DNA from 3 places in the Alteromonas infernus genome. Region 1 is predicted to be linked to each of the others. Evidence: predicted binding sites of a transcription regulator. Region 1 holds the regulator's gene; each other region holds the start of a gene.
What was found. The regulator sigma-54, encoded in region 1, starts transcription at its own class of promoters, with help from an activator protein. The targets are predictions, from matches to a motif close to GTTGGCACGNNNNTNGNNT.

Region 1 (4,952 bases):
AAGTGCATCAACCACATTGGCCGGAAGCATCTTGGTAATAATACCGTTTCGTACATCATCAGACAGTTCCTCTAAGATGTCGCCGTGAAAGTCGCTATCAATGAGTTCCCATAATTCGTCACGGGTTCTACTCGGGCTCGATTCCAGTATGTGGGCGACATCAGAAGGGGGAAGTTCAAGCAGAAGCTTACGTACTGAGACAAACTGACCGTTAGTCAACGCGGCATTAAGGGCGCGTAACTGGGTTTGTACGTATTTAGAAACAAGCGCTTCTGCCATAAGGCGTTATTCCTACCTGCTATTAAGATGAACGGTGAAGGCTTTAAAGCCTAAGTGGGCGTAGAATATCGCAATTACGATGAGTCTGTCATGAAAATTGCGTGGCTTTTGCGCAGTATAACTATAAAACGGCGCTAAACGTTTAATAAGTAATCAGGTGACGGATTTAAACTATTCGTCTTCGTTAAACTTACCTTCTATGAGCTCTTCAATGGCAGCAAGGGCGTCAACATCATCGTTTCCATCTACAATAACATTCACTTGTTCACCTTGATGGCTTTCCAGCATCATTAAACCAAGAACGCTGCTGGCGTCAGCCTCTTTATCGCCTTTCTTTAAAATAATTTTGGCGTCGAACTGATTAGCAAGCTTCACTAATTGGGTCGCTGCTCTTGCATGTAATCCCAGCTTATTTACGATGGTTAGCGTTTTTTTAATTGTCATTACTGGTTTAGCTCTCGATGGCGAATTTGTACATCTGGGTGTATTTCGCTGAAGGTTTTCGACAGAGTTTGGGCAATATACACAGAGCGGTGTTGCCCGCCTGTACAGCCAATAGCGACTGTTACGTAACTTCTGTTGTTGCGCTCTAGATGAGGTAGCCAGGTGGTAATTAAATTCTGAATTTGCCAAATGAACTTGGTAACAACGGGTTGAGAGCCTAAGAAAACCTCAACGGGTGCATCAAGCCCTGTTAGGTGCTTCAAGTCAGGCTCCCAGTGAGGATTAGGCAAAAAGCGCGCATCAAAAACATAATCGGCATCTTTCGGAATACCGTGTTTGAAGCCAAAAGATTCAAACACCAGCACTAAGCGGGAGCTTTTCTTACCCAGTATTCGCTCGCGTATCAACTCAGCAAGTTGGTGAATAGTCAGTTTGTCTGTATCTAAATATAAGTCTGCCCGTTCAGCGATAGGGGCTAGCAAGGCTGACTCTGCCCTTATGGCTTCAGATAGAGACTTATTGAGCTTCGCAAGGGGATGCAGACGTCGGGTTTCGCTGAAGCGTTTTACCAGCACATCATCGCTGGCATCGATATAGACAATGGTCATTGACCACGATGACGGAAGATAATCTAAAATTTCTACCAGATCATCAGGGTTTTTCGGCAAGTTACGCACATCAATGCTCACCGCCACTTGGTCGTATTCATCAACAACAGTGTGGGTTAGGGTAGGAAGTAGGTTTACAGGAATGTTGTCAACGCAGTAGTACCCTAAATCTTCCAATGCGCGAAGTGCGACAGACTTACCAGACCCCGAACGACCACTGATTATAATCAGCTTCACCTAACTTCTCCCAAATCTTCTGGTTTTATCGCATACGCTTTATTGTCTTAAGCGCCTTGGTCACGACCTCGCTAAGGCGCTTAAATCTTTAACTTAGTGCAGAAAGAATATCATCGCTTGTACTGGCACGACGTATCGCTTTAATCGTTTCTTTATCGCTTAGTTTACCGGCTACCGTGGCCAATGTTTGTAGATGGCCTTCGGTTTGCTCTTCAGGAACAAGTAACGCGAAAAATATATCTACCGGCTTTTCATCGAGCGCGTCAAAATTAATGGCTGGCGTACTGGTGACAACAATAGCTATCACCTTTTCTAAACCTGGCAAGCGCCCATGTGGTAACGCAATGCCATTGCCGATTCCTGTACTACCCATACGCTCTCGAGACATCAAACTATTAAGTACCGTTGCCTGATCGATGCTCTCGTTATTTTTGGCAGCGATATCTGCGATGATCTCAAGAATTCGCTTTTTACTATTACACTGAACCGCACACTCGGTGCGGTCCAGACTTACGATGGCTTGTATATCCATGCTTAATTAACTACTAATGTTTTTTCAGTTTTTCCTTATGCTTGATTACCTGCCGGTCGAGTTTATCAACCATGCTGTCAATCGCCGCATACATGTCGGTATTTTCTGAGGATGCGAATACTTCAGCGCCACTTAAATGAACGGTCGCTTCGGCTTTTTGATTTAATTTTTCAACGTTCAGGATGACATGCACATTAGAAATGTGATCAAAGTGACGTTCAAGTTTGCTGAACTTCGTATCGACATAATTACGCAAAGAGTCGGTGATTTCGACATGATGACCAGTAAGGTTGATTTGCATATTTCGTCTTCCTTATATTATTAAGCCCGTTTAAATGAGGCTTTTGCGTTGGTTCGACGGCGGGATCGACAACGATTCCCGGTACTTTGCTATTGTTCGCCGGGCAACTTTAATGCCTTGTTCGGCCAACAATGAAGCAATCTTGCTATCACTTAGCGGCTTGCTAGGCTTCTCAGCTGCCACTAATTTCTTGATCAATGCACGAATCGCGGTAGATGAACACTCACCACCAGACTCTGTTGCTACGTGGCTAGAGAAGAAGTATTTCAATTCAAATATACCACGTGGTGTATGCATATACTTTTGCGTTGTGACGCGTGAAATCGTTGATTCGTGCATATCTACCATTTCTGCTACATCGTTAAGCACCATAGGTTTCATCATTTCCGGGCCATGTTCAAAAAAGCCCATTTGCTGTTGCACAATACAGTTTGCCACCTTCATTAAGGTTTCGTTGCGAGATTCAAGGCTCTTAATGAACCACTTAGCCTCTTGCATGTGTGAGCGGATGAATTGTGAGTCGCTACTATTTTTGGCACGACGACTCATTGCAGCGTATTGTTGATTTACGCTCAACTTAGGCAGGCTGTCGGGGTTAAGCTCAACCACCCAACGGCCATTCTTTTTGGCGACCGAGACATCAGGAATAACGTACTCAGGCTCTTTAGTAACTAAAGCACTACCTGGGCGAGGATTCAAGGTTTGTAATAAACGCATTGCCTCGCGCAGCTGATCTTCCTTCAAGCGGCTCTTACGCATTAACGTGCGATAATCTTTACTGCTTAATAGGTCTGAATATTCTTCTATAAGCTGTTTGGCTTCGTTAAGCCATGGTGTGTCTTCTGAGAACTGGCGCAGTTGCACCATTAGACATTCCTGCGGCGAGCGGGAGCCCGAACCAATGGGGTCGAACATCTGAATACGCTTAAGTACGCATTCTATTTCGTCCATTTCTATAGGCTCTTCCATATCCTCAGAGTTTACCGCGTCAAGAATGTCTTCAAGGGTCACGGTTAAATAGCCAGACTCGTCAATAGAGTCGATAATTGCCGTAGCAATGGCGCGGTCAGTATCTGAGAAATGGGTCAATCGCATCTGCCACGACAAATGTTCCTGAATATCCTCGGTGGTTTCGCCTTGAAATATTTGTTCATCGTCATTTGAAGGACCTGGCGCTGGGGCCGATGACGCTGAATAGTATTCATCCCATGTGCTGTCGATAGGCAATTCATCGGGAAGGTCGTTTTTTTCTAACGCGTCACCCGCTTCCAATGTATCGCTAGACGCTGTCGCAGACGCTTCTGTCACGCTATCGTCGCTATCGATATTATTTTTTTCTACTTGCGGCTCGTCGTTACCTTCTTCAACTTCCAATAAAGGGTTTGAATCGAGGGCTTCTTGAATCTCCTGCTGAAGATCAAGCGTAGATAGCTGCAGCAGTTTTATCGCCTGCTGAAGCTGGGGTGTCATGGTAAGTTGTTGGCTAAATTTTAGCTGTAAAGATGGTTTCATCTACGTCTTATTTAAATGCTCTAAATTGAATACACCAGAGCGAAATTGAAAAATGACAATTCAGTTACACTAACTATAGCCTGAATTGTTCGCCTAGGTATACATCCCTTACTTTTTGATTACTTAAAACCTGTTCCGCTGTTCCTTGCGCGATAAGCTCGCCATGACTCACAATGTACGCTTTCTCACAAACATCCAATGTTTCTCGCACGTTATGGTCGGTGATAAGGATTCCAATACCCCTATCTCGAAGATGCTGTATTATCTTCTTTATATCATTAACTGATATTGGATCAACACCAGCAAACGGTTCGTCTAATAAAATAAATTGCGGATTAGCTGCTAGTGCGCGTGCTATTTCAACACGCCGTCGTTCACCACCGGACAAACTCATCCCTGTACTATTACGTATATGGTTAATATTAAATTCATCAAGTAGCGCGTCAGCTTCTTCTTCCTGCTGCTGTGAATTTAAATCTTTACGGGTTTGCAAAATGGCCATGATATTTTCATGTACCGTAAGCTTTCTGAAAATTGATGCCTCTTGCGGAAGGTAGCCAATTCCGCGGCGTGCACGCTCGTGCATGGGCTGATGAGTAAGCTCATTATCATCAATTTCAATCTTGCCTTTATCCAGGTTAACCAACCCCACAATCATATAAAATGTAGTGGTCTTACCAGCGCCGTTAGGCCCAAGTAAGCCAACAATTTGACCCGTCGAGACAGAAAGGCTGACGTCGCGTACTACCTGACGCGATTTATATGCCTTAGCAAGGTTGGTTGCGCTCAAAGTTGCCATTGCTATTGATTGTCCCCACTGTCTTTATCTTCTTTCTTCGATGATGCCTTGCGAATGGATTCAGGAGTAAATACCGTAGTCACTCGACCTTCTCCATTTTCGCCCGCACCACCAGTAGCAAGTAACTGCTCAGTAATCATGTCGAAAGTAATGTTGTCACCTTGCACTTTACTGGTGTCTTGTTGAAGTTCCGCGTTTCCTGAAAGAGAAATCGTGCGATTGATCACCTCATAACGAATT
Region 2 (4,952 bases), on a different contig from region 1:
CTTATTGACGTTACCATCGACTATCCTAATGGGGTCCCCTCGTTTTGGGATTTCGTAAGCGGTAAAGTTCGCGACATTCGCGTGAATATTGATGTGATGCCAATAAAAGAGATTATGGATAATGGGGTTTTCAACGACAGCTATTTTGATGACCCACAAGTGCGTGCCCGGTTTCAGACATGGCTAAATGAGCGTTGGCATGCCAAAGATCAACGTTTAGCATCACTTAACGCAACTCAGAAACCATTATGATCCGTCTAGTACTTGCGCCTTTTATCTTCGTTTTACATACCACACTGCAAATTCTTAACTTAGCTTTGTGGGGTGGGCTTATTATTCTATTGGGTTTGGTAAAGCTTTTATTGCCGAACGGAAAAATTAGAACAGCGTGGAATAAGGTCATGCACGCGCTGATGTTTAGCTTTGGCCGCATTAGTGTCATATTGATTCGCCTATTCAACAAGGTCGACATTGTGTGCTCTGTTCACGGCACGCTTTCTAAAGATAGCTGGTATCTTATTATCGCGAACCACCTAAGCTACCTCGATATCATTTTACTTATTGAATTTGCTACACATCGTATTCCAGCGCCCAAGTTTTTCTTAAAGAAAGAGCTTATCTGGCTGCCTTTTGTAGGGCTTGGCGCGTGGGCACTTGATATGCCTTTCATGCACAGGTATACCCGTGCTTATTTAGAGAAGCACCCTGAAAAAAGGGGAAAAGATCTGGAAACCACTAAAACGTATTGTGAAAAGTTCAGAACCGTGCCAACTACAGTAATAAATTTTGTTGAAGGAACACGCTTTACATCACAGAAGCACCTTTCAAAGCAAAGCCCCTACGTCAACTTACTTCCACCTAAGGCGGGGGGCGTGTCTTTCGCCTTATCAGCCATGGGCGAGTTATTTACGAACGTACTGGATATTTCTTTGCTCTACCCTGAAAATAAACGTCATCCGATGATGGCAATGTTAAGCGGCCAGATGACTAAAATTGTTATTGATGTAAACGTAACGCCTGTACCCGAGTTACAACAGCAGTCAGAACGCACAGAGTCTGAATTTCGTCTTTATTTCCAAAACTGGTTAAACAGCTTATGGAAAAATAAAGACAACCGCATAAAGCAATTATTGGAGTCATAAATAATGGAAGTGAGTGCTTCAGTACGCGATTATTTTATACACTTGGTAAAAGACGTTTTCCCAAACTTAACCACTGAGGACCCGCTTTATACAGTGCTTGCACTAGGGTCTATCCTGATAATTGCAGCGTTCATTTATATTATTGCGCGGTTATTAGTACGCCCGCAAATTGCTAGCTGGGTTTACAAGTCTAATAATAAATGGGACAACGCGCTTCAAGAGCATGGCTTCTTTAGACGTTTAATGCACCTCTTCCCTGCGCTATTCATCTACGTTGCCACTCCAGTACTTATCGATGATGAAGCCGTCATGCACGGTATGGTAATCAAAAGTGCTCAGCTGTATATGCTTTACAGTGGCTTACTCGCTTTGTACGCCATGCTAAGCACAGTAGAAGACGTTTACAACGCCTCAGCCCTTTCCCGACGAGCCCCGATTACAGGGTTCATTCAGGTGACTAAACTTGCCTTTGCAATCATTACTATACTGCTGAGTATTTCTTTAATAGTCGATAGAAGTCCGTTGCTTATTGTATCGGGCCTAACCGCTATTGCCGCGGTGCTGTTATTGATATTCAGAGACACTATTTTAGGTTTTGTAGCCGGTATACAGATTGCCGCTAACCGCATGTTCAATACCGGTGATTGGATAGCCATGCCGAAATACGAAGTCGACGGTGAAATACTTGAAATAGGCTTAACCAATGTAAAGGTACAAAACTGGGACAAAACCATCTCGACACTACCTACTTATAGCCTTACTACTGAAGCGGTGAAGAACTGGCGAGGTATGCAGGAGTCCGGCGGCCGCAGAATTAAGCGCGCCATTTATATTGATGTGCACTCTATCAAACTCTGCGACAACGATATGTTAGACCGCTTTTCAAAAATTCGTTATATCAACGAATATATCGATAAAAAGAAAAACGAACTGCGTGCTTATCACAGGGATTACTCCATTGATGAGTCGGATTTACTCAATAACCGCAAGCTAACCAATATCGGTACGTTTAGAGCCTACTTAGAAGCCTATTTGCGCAAGCATGCGAATATCAACCAAGAGCTTACGCTTATGGTTAGGCAGCTTCCCCCTAATGAGCTAGGTTTGCCCTTAGAAATTTATTGCTTTAGCGCAGAAAAAGAATGGGTCAAATACGAGAAAGTACAGTCGGATATTTTCGACCACGTCATGGCCATGCTTGACCTGTTCGACCTACGCGCCTACCAGCGAGACGGTCACCTCTCGCTTTTAGCCCACCGCGAGCACAGTGCCTATCAGCAAGAGGCAAAGGTGAACGCCAGGCAAGGTGCTGATAATAGTGCCAAGCAAAGTACAAGTGAAAGTTCTGATGGAAGTGCCGATGAAAGTGCCGATGAAAGCACAGAGCCTAGTGTAAACACGCCTGCAGAGCCTCACAGCACGCCGAAAGCGTAACCATCAATAACTGTTTTACAGACGTAAAAAAACCGGCTTTGAAGCCGGTTTTTTCATAACGCTTTTTGCTTAAGCTAAGGCATAGGCCATCAGCATGCAAAGCACCAAACCTGTAACGCCAAAAAAACCGTACTCGATTTTTTCCTGCATACCTTCAGCACCTGCTTTAGCAGTCATAAAGCCCATAACGATGCTGCTTAGCCCTAGCGTAAAGGCAATTAGCGCAACACCAAACATAATTGCATTAATCCAATCAGCCATTGTGATAACCCCTTAAAATTATTGGCAGTATTATGCACCAATAATTAAGATTTGAACATGCTTGGATGGGTTTAAATATGCCGTAAAAGGCATAAATTGATCTTAGTCAAAATGGCTAATTTATTATTATATTCGCCAAAAAATGGAGCCGCCTATATTTCCTGCCCTCTCAAAAAAAGCATAACCCACTGAAAAATATAACCTTTAAATTCTGGCAAGAGCATTGCTCTATTCTTTACAAACAGGCTATCGCCGCCGCTTTTAGCAAGCCCTGGCTATACCGAACTACATTTTGCACGCGCACTACCGTGTTAATAGTGAAATAAGGAATGAACAATGTCTAACAAACTATTACTTTCAGTTGCCATCACCAGCGCTTTAATCAGTGGACAGGCACTTGCACACGATAAGAACTTTCAGACCAACAGCTGTGATATGGAGCTTGATGGTCACATTCAATACTATCAAGGCGACTTAACCGTAACCATGGATAATGGCTCGGTGATGAGCATAGACGCTCAACACAATATGACCGTTAACGGCGAAGCTGTGTCGCTTAATCGCGAGCAAAAAAAGTGGGTGGGTGAATACTACGACAATATAGATATGGCCATTCCAATGACACTGAACATTGCCAGTGAAGGTTTAGAGATTGCTAATGTCGCGGTAACTGAAGTATTCACAGAGCTCCTTGGCGGCGACCAAATGGGCGACGACTTTCGTGAACTCTTTAACTCGCTCGACGCTAAGCTCAACACCTCATTTTATGATGAAGCGGGTAATATCCGTGTCGATTCAACCAAGTTCGATGAGCCAGGTTGGTTTGACGAAAGCTGGGAACAAGAATTTGAAACACAGATAGAGTCATTGATTAGCGAGTCGATAGGCAGAATTTTAATAGCCGTAGGTACTCAGATGCTATGGGAAGGCGGCGATATGTCTGAATTCGAAGAAAAAATGGAACGTTGGGGTGAAGACCTAGAATATCGTCTTGAGAGTCAAGCCGCCGCACTAGAAGAAAAAGGCGATGCCTTGTGTAAAGTATTGAAACAGGCTGATTATGCTGAAGGAAAAATGCAGGCGTCAATTGCCGGGCTTGAAGAGCTGAACCTGTTAGATATCGATGGTCATGCAGAAATGAAGATGTAATAGCCCTTCGTATCAAAACCATTAACATCTATAAAGCCAATGATGGGTAACGCCCATAGTTGGCTTTTTTCGCAAGTCCGCCCCCTGTCTTCGTGTATCAACCCCGTTTAAACCTTTGCGCTTTTAGTGCCGCTTTTTAAGGCAATCAGTAAAACGACTTACGTATTGATAAAAGCAAGGCTTTGCAAATTAATGTAATCTACGGCTATTAAACAAAGGGTATTGAGACTATGACGCAAAATTTAGTAATTACGGGTTATGGATGGTTAGCCGGGTATGTTGGCGAAGCACTTAACGATGATTTCAATATTGTCGGCACAAGTAGAAGTCGGGACAAATGCCATGCGTTACAAGCGCAAGGTATCGAAGCACTTGAATATGCGCTAGGAGATAACACCAAGCCCCTTGAACGCTATTTACCTAATGCAACCTTATTACTCAATGTACCGCCCGGCCGACGAAGCACCAATTTAGACGCCTTTACAAAGCACATGCTGTCATTAATAGATAGCGCGATCAGGGCGGGCGTTGCGCATATCGTTTTTATCAGTACGACCTCGGTTTACGGTGATAATACTGATGAGACATTGACAGCGCAGGCCCAAACCAACCCTCAAACTGCGTCGGCAAAAGCGCATGTAGCAATAGAGCAATATTTACTGTCACTGCGAGAGCAAATTAACGTAAGTATTGTGCGGTTAGCGGGCTTGGTTGGCCCAGACCGTCACCCGGCCCGTTCGTTAAGTGGACGTCAGCTAGAAGCGGGGAATAAAAGAATAAACCTGGTTCACGTTTTTGATATCGTTAAGGCGCTTGGCGAAATTATTCGCTGTACCCCACTGAATGACACGATACATCTGTGTAGTTTGTCTCACCCCAAACGGGGGCTGTACTATGTTGAGGCTGCTAAAGCCATGGGTATTGAGCCGCCTGATTTTACAGGGACCGACGCTGAGCCTGGTGGGA
Region 3 (4,952 bases), on a different contig from region 1:
CTAAGTATATCGTTTCCTGTCACATTTATGCGATTAGCCAATAGGTTAAGAAGATACACCCATGCGTCTCGTTCATTGTAGTGTGCTGGTGTATAGTTAATTAGCTGACTGGCAAGTGCACTGCTTAACCCCATATCCGTTAGACGGGTAATCAAGTATTGATGTACCGGTTTTTGACGCTTGTTTTTCGCTTCCATCAAGTCTGCAACCTGATATTGTAAAACATCGCGCAACGACGCTAACTCTTCTTTAATTTGCGCCAATTCTGCAGATTGAGAGACGGGTGCCTCGTCTATGCTTGACGCTTGGTGGTCAGGAAACGTTGTTGCTCTACCTTCGTCTTGTGCAAGGTGCTGGCTTTCTACGTCATCAATAAAGGCTTCTGAGAAATCAAGGTGTGACGCAATTTCGTTGGCATGTCTCGCATTTGCAGACATAGGCTGATTATGGTTGGCTGAATGCGACTGCGATGCTGAAGCATTACTTGATGAAGGCGCACTACCGCCGTGCTGCTTTTCTAACAGAGCTTTTAAACTGTCGGGGCCATCATCACCGATAATCTCACTTAAGCTAGGCACGGCTTTTTGACCTGATGCTTTAGGGGTTGCTTTAGGCGATGTTTTAGGAGTGAAGAGTTTTGCTTCAGGCTCTTTATCATAGGCAGCAACAAGCTCAATGCCATCGGCAACTTTGCGGTTCGACATGATCACTGCATCACTGCCTAATTCAGCTTTAACTTGGCTTAACGCCTCACGCATATCTTTGCCGAAGAAACGTCTAATTTTCATTGCAACCTCTCCAATCACCCAGTGTCAGATTATTGACCGACCGAACTGACTATTTTTATTTGTTTGTCGTCAGGCACTTCTTGGTAAGAAAGCACATGGAGCCCAACAACCGAATACTTTAAGAAGCGAGACAGAACGGGTCGCAGCATGCCAGAGGTTAGGAGTACTGCAGGCTCTCCTTCTAACTCTTGCTGCTGACTGGCTTGCTGCAATGATTTTTGCAGCTTGTCTGCCAAACCTGGTTCGATACCAGCGCCATCTTCGCCACCTGCTTGAAGTGACTGGTGCAACATCTGTTCCAACTCTGGCGCCAAGGTTATGACAGGTATCTCTTTTGCCCCTTGGGTAATTTCTTGGACAATAAGACGTTTAAGCGCAATACGAACGGCAGAGACCAATACATCCGGGTCTTGGCTGCGAGTGCCGTATTCACTTAAGGTTTGAACAATAGTGCGCATATCGCGAATAGGCACGCCCTCAAATAGTAGGGTTTGAAGCACTTTTACCACCGTGCTTAGCGGCAAGATATCTGGTACTAAACCTTCCACCAATTTAGGGTGCTGCTTAGCCAGCATATCGAGTAACTGCTGCGCTTCTTCGTGACCAAGTAGCTGATAAGCATTGTTAGTTAACAACTGGCTGAGGTGGGTAGCCACAACGGTAGCTGCATCAACAACGGTGTACCCCAAGGTTTGCGCGTGTTCTCGTTTATTCGGCTTGATCCACACCGCATCTAAACCAAACGCAGGGTCTTTGGTGGCGCGACCTTCTAATTTGCCGAAGACCTGCCCGGGGTTGATAGCCAACTCTTCATCATGACTGATAACAGAGTCGCCAATGGTGACGCCAAGCATAGCAATGGTGTAGGTATTAGGCTCTAAATCTAAATTATCGCGAATGTGTACTGGGGGAATAAGAAAACCAAGTTCTTGGGAGAGCTTTTTACGCACCCCTTTTATGCGCGTCAACAATTCGCCACCTTGAGATTTATCAACCAGTGGTATTAATCGATAGCCGACCTCCAACCCGATAGTATCAACCTGCTGAACGTCATCCCACCCCAGCTCTTTAACCTCTGGCGCCACCGTGTCGTCTTTCATCACATTATCAGGGACCGACGGTGCCGCAGCCTTTTTCTTTTGCTGAACTGTCTGCCAATAGGCAACGCCCGCAATTAAAAACGAGAACCCTAAAAATGCAATGTGGGGCATACCTGGAATAATACCCATCACAAATAGCACGCCCGATGCAATATAAAGCGCTTGTGTGTTGCCTAATTGTCCGCGGATCTCTTTACCCATTTCTTGGGTTTCGTTTTCACGAGTAACAATTATCGCGGTCGCTACAGAAAGCAGAAGTGAAGGTATTTGAGCAACCAGCCCATCACCGATAGTAAGGATGGTATAAATTTCAATAGCACTACCAAAATTCAAATCGTGCTGGATCATGCCGATGAATAACCCGCCGACGATATTAATCAACATAATGAAAAGACCGGCGACCGCGTCACCCTTTACGAATTTTGACGCACCGTCCATCGAGCCGTAAAAATCGGCTTCTGCGGTGATTTCTTCTCGGCGCTGACGGGCTTGGTCTTGGTCGATATAGCCGGCGTTCAAGTCGGCATCAATTGCCATCTGCTTACCTGGCATGGCGTCCAAAGTAAAGCGAGCACTTACTTCAGATATACGCCCGGCACCCGCGGTAACCACTTTGAAGTTAATAATTAGAAGAATAGCAAAAACAACAATACCCACCGCATAGTTACCACCGATAACCACTGCTCCAAAGGCCTCGATAACCTTACCTGCAGCATCCCCCCCTTCGTGCCCATAAAGCAGAACAACACGGGTAGACGCTACGTTCAATGCCAGTCTCAGTACTGTAGCGATAAGCAACACAAGCGGGAAAATACCGAAATCGACAGGTTTTTGTGTGAGTACTGCCACCAAAATTATGACCAGAGACAAGGCAATATTAAAACTAAACAGCACATCTAATAAGAACGGCGGCATAGGTAAAATAACCATGCCCATTATGGCTAAGAGGACGATAGGCGCGCCTAAACCACTGGTGAAATTTTGCAGCTGATTTTTATCGAAACGCTGAAGATAACCGGATAACTGCATTGCGTATTGTCTCTCTATCAGAAAATTGACGCTTAATTCTATTCTGATAGGCGGGTTTCAACATACGTGCCAGCTTTAGCAAACACCTTCTGCAGCAGCACTAACTGCCTAAATTAACGGCATTTCTTATTTTAACAACCGTCCATTTTCCCGCATCTTTTTCATGCTAACTTGGCGGGGAAGGCTGTGTTATCGGCGATACTCGGGAGGGATGGGCAGATCCCGTTTCAATGGCTTGGGACGTTTACCTTTACCTGCTCTGTGAGCTTTAAGCTGATACACGTGGGCGAGAACTTGCGCTACCGCCATAAACAAGGCGTTGGGTATTTCATCATCCACTTCTGTGGAATAGAAGATTGCCCGCGCTAACATAGGAGAAGGAATGAGCGGAACATCATTCGCTGTGGCTATTTTTCTGATATGCATGGCCAACTCATCGGCGCCTTTTGCGACAACCACAGGTGCCCTAATTCCTTTTTCATCGTATTTAATGGCCACTGAAAAATGGGTAGGGTTAGTCACCACGACATCAGCTTGAGGGACTTCTTGCATCATTCTTTTCGTTGCAGCCTGATACTGCAATCGACGGATACGCCCTTTAACCATGGGGTCGCCTTCAGCATTTTTCCTTTCGTCTTTCACCTCCTGCTTGGTCATCTTCATTTCTTTGTTGTGCTTATACATTTGATAAGGCACATCGATGAGCGCGATGGGGATCATGCCACATACTAGAATGAGAAAAGCCCATTTAAGTATGTCCATAGCGTGAAACAGGTTGCCCGGATAAAGCTCCATATCTAAATGCAGCGCTTCATCTTCAAAGAACAGCAGCGCGCCAATGGCCATGCCGATAATAACCACTACTTTTGCAATAGACTTAAGAAGCTCAACTAAGCCATTGGTGCCAAACATGCGTTTGAAGCCTTGAATCGGGCTCATTTTAGAGCCTTTAGGCTTTGCCCCTTCCCACGTAAAGTTAAAACCGCCAAGGGCAATAGAGCCGTAGATCCCTGCAATCATTGCGACAACCATATATAGCAGTACGGCAGGGCCCACTGCTGAAAATGCCTCGCCCCACGCGCCAAACATGTGGGTGATATCATAGGTTTCATCACGAGATAAAATGAACATTCTGCGGGTAAGTTTAAATACCGACTCCGCTATCCAGCCACCAACAAATAGAAACATGACGGCACTGACTATTAACACCAAGGTGGTAGATAGTTCACGGGAACGGGCTAGCTGCCCTTTTTTTCGGGCATCATCGAGTTTCTTCCCCGTGGGGTCTTCTGTTTTTTCGCTTGAATCTGCCATGCTCGAGTCTGTTCTTCTCTGTTACGAGTTTACTCACCTAACCTGATCGCAGTCATACCATATTCTGCGAACGACGCGTATTGCTTGTCTAAGGACAAATATTCAATAATTCACACATAAACTGTTCAGCCCTAAACCATTGGGTTTCAAAGTGCGCAGTAAAGTTATCTAGCGTTATCCAAATAATCAGCAGCCCCATTAGCTGAGCAATGGAAAAACCAATGCTGAAAATGTTCAGCTGTGGCGCAGCTTTTGTCATTACACCAAAGGCCAAATTAACAATTAACAGCGAGACGATAGGCGCCAATGAAAGCGTAATAGCGGAAACGAACATCCAGCCTCCCCAATGGGCAATATCGCGAAACTGTTCGCCTGTCCACCACGCCTCGCCGATTGGAAAAGCCTCAAAACTCATCACTATCATTTGAATCATCGACAAGTGGCCGTCGAGTGTCCAAAACAACAAGGTCGCTAAAATAAGGTAAAACTGCCCGACCGCCGGCACGTTAATACCATTAACCGGGTCGACAATCGAAGCAAAGCCCAAACCGGTTTGCATGGCGATGATCTGCCCTGCTAACACGAAGGTGTTCAATACCATCATCGAAATAAAACCAATAGCGATGCCTATCAGTAATTGTTGAATAACAATTAAAAAGGTACCGACACTCACTAAGTTTTCAATAGGTGAAGGAGGTACAACCGGCATAATGACAAGGGT

Region 2: ACX5J7_RS10675 (DUF2884 family protein) is a predicted target of sigma-54. The motif match lies at 3,048-3,066, and genes of this name have one in related genera.
Region 3: flhA (flagellar biosynthesis protein FlhA) is a predicted target of sigma-54. The motif match lies at 2,973-2,991, and genes of this name have one in related genera.

Annotation. Positions count from the first base shown of each region.
Region 1 is NZ_CACSIG010000017.1:226,686-231,637, forward strand. Features, by position in the region: gene mgtE (magnesium transporter) at 1-279, opposite strand, end outside; gene ACX5J7_RS04810 (HPr family phosphocarrier protein) at 451-723, opposite strand; gene rapZ (RNase adapter RapZ) at 723-1,568, opposite strand; gene ptsN (PTS IIA-like nitrogen regulatory protein PtsN) at 1,657-2,100, opposite strand; gene hpf (ribosome hibernation promoting factor) at 2,114-2,401, opposite strand; gene ACX5J7_RS04830 (RNA polymerase factor sigma-54) at 2,432-3,913, opposite strand; gene lptB (LPS export ABC transporter ATP-binding protein) at 3,987-4,712, opposite strand; gene lptA (lipopolysaccharide transport periplasmic protein LptA) at 4,715-4,952, opposite strand, start outside.
Region 2 is NZ_CACSIG010000042.1:22,679-27,630, forward strand. Features, by position in the region: partial or broken gene yihG (1-acylglycerol-3-phosphate O-acyltransferase, YihG family) at 1-252, shown strand, start outside; gene yihG (1-acylglycerol-3-phosphate O-acyltransferase, YihG family) at 249-1,142, shown strand; gene ACX5J7_RS10665 (mechanosensitive ion channel family protein) at 1,146-2,576, shown strand; gene ACX5J7_RS10670 (hypothetical protein) at 2,646-2,837, opposite strand; gene ACX5J7_RS10675 (DUF2884 family protein) at 3,174-3,986, shown strand; gene ACX5J7_RS10680 (NAD-dependent epimerase/dehydratase family protein) at 4,217-4,952, shown strand, end outside.
Region 3 is NZ_CACSIG010000031.1:172,672-177,623, reverse strand. Features, by position in the region: gene flhF (flagellar biosynthesis GTPase FlhF) at 1-788, opposite strand, end outside; gene flhA (flagellar biosynthesis protein FlhA) at 818-2,917, opposite strand; gene flhB (flagellar biosynthesis protein FlhB) at 3,107-4,231, opposite strand; gene fliR (flagellar biosynthetic protein FliR) at 4,320-4,952, opposite strand, start outside.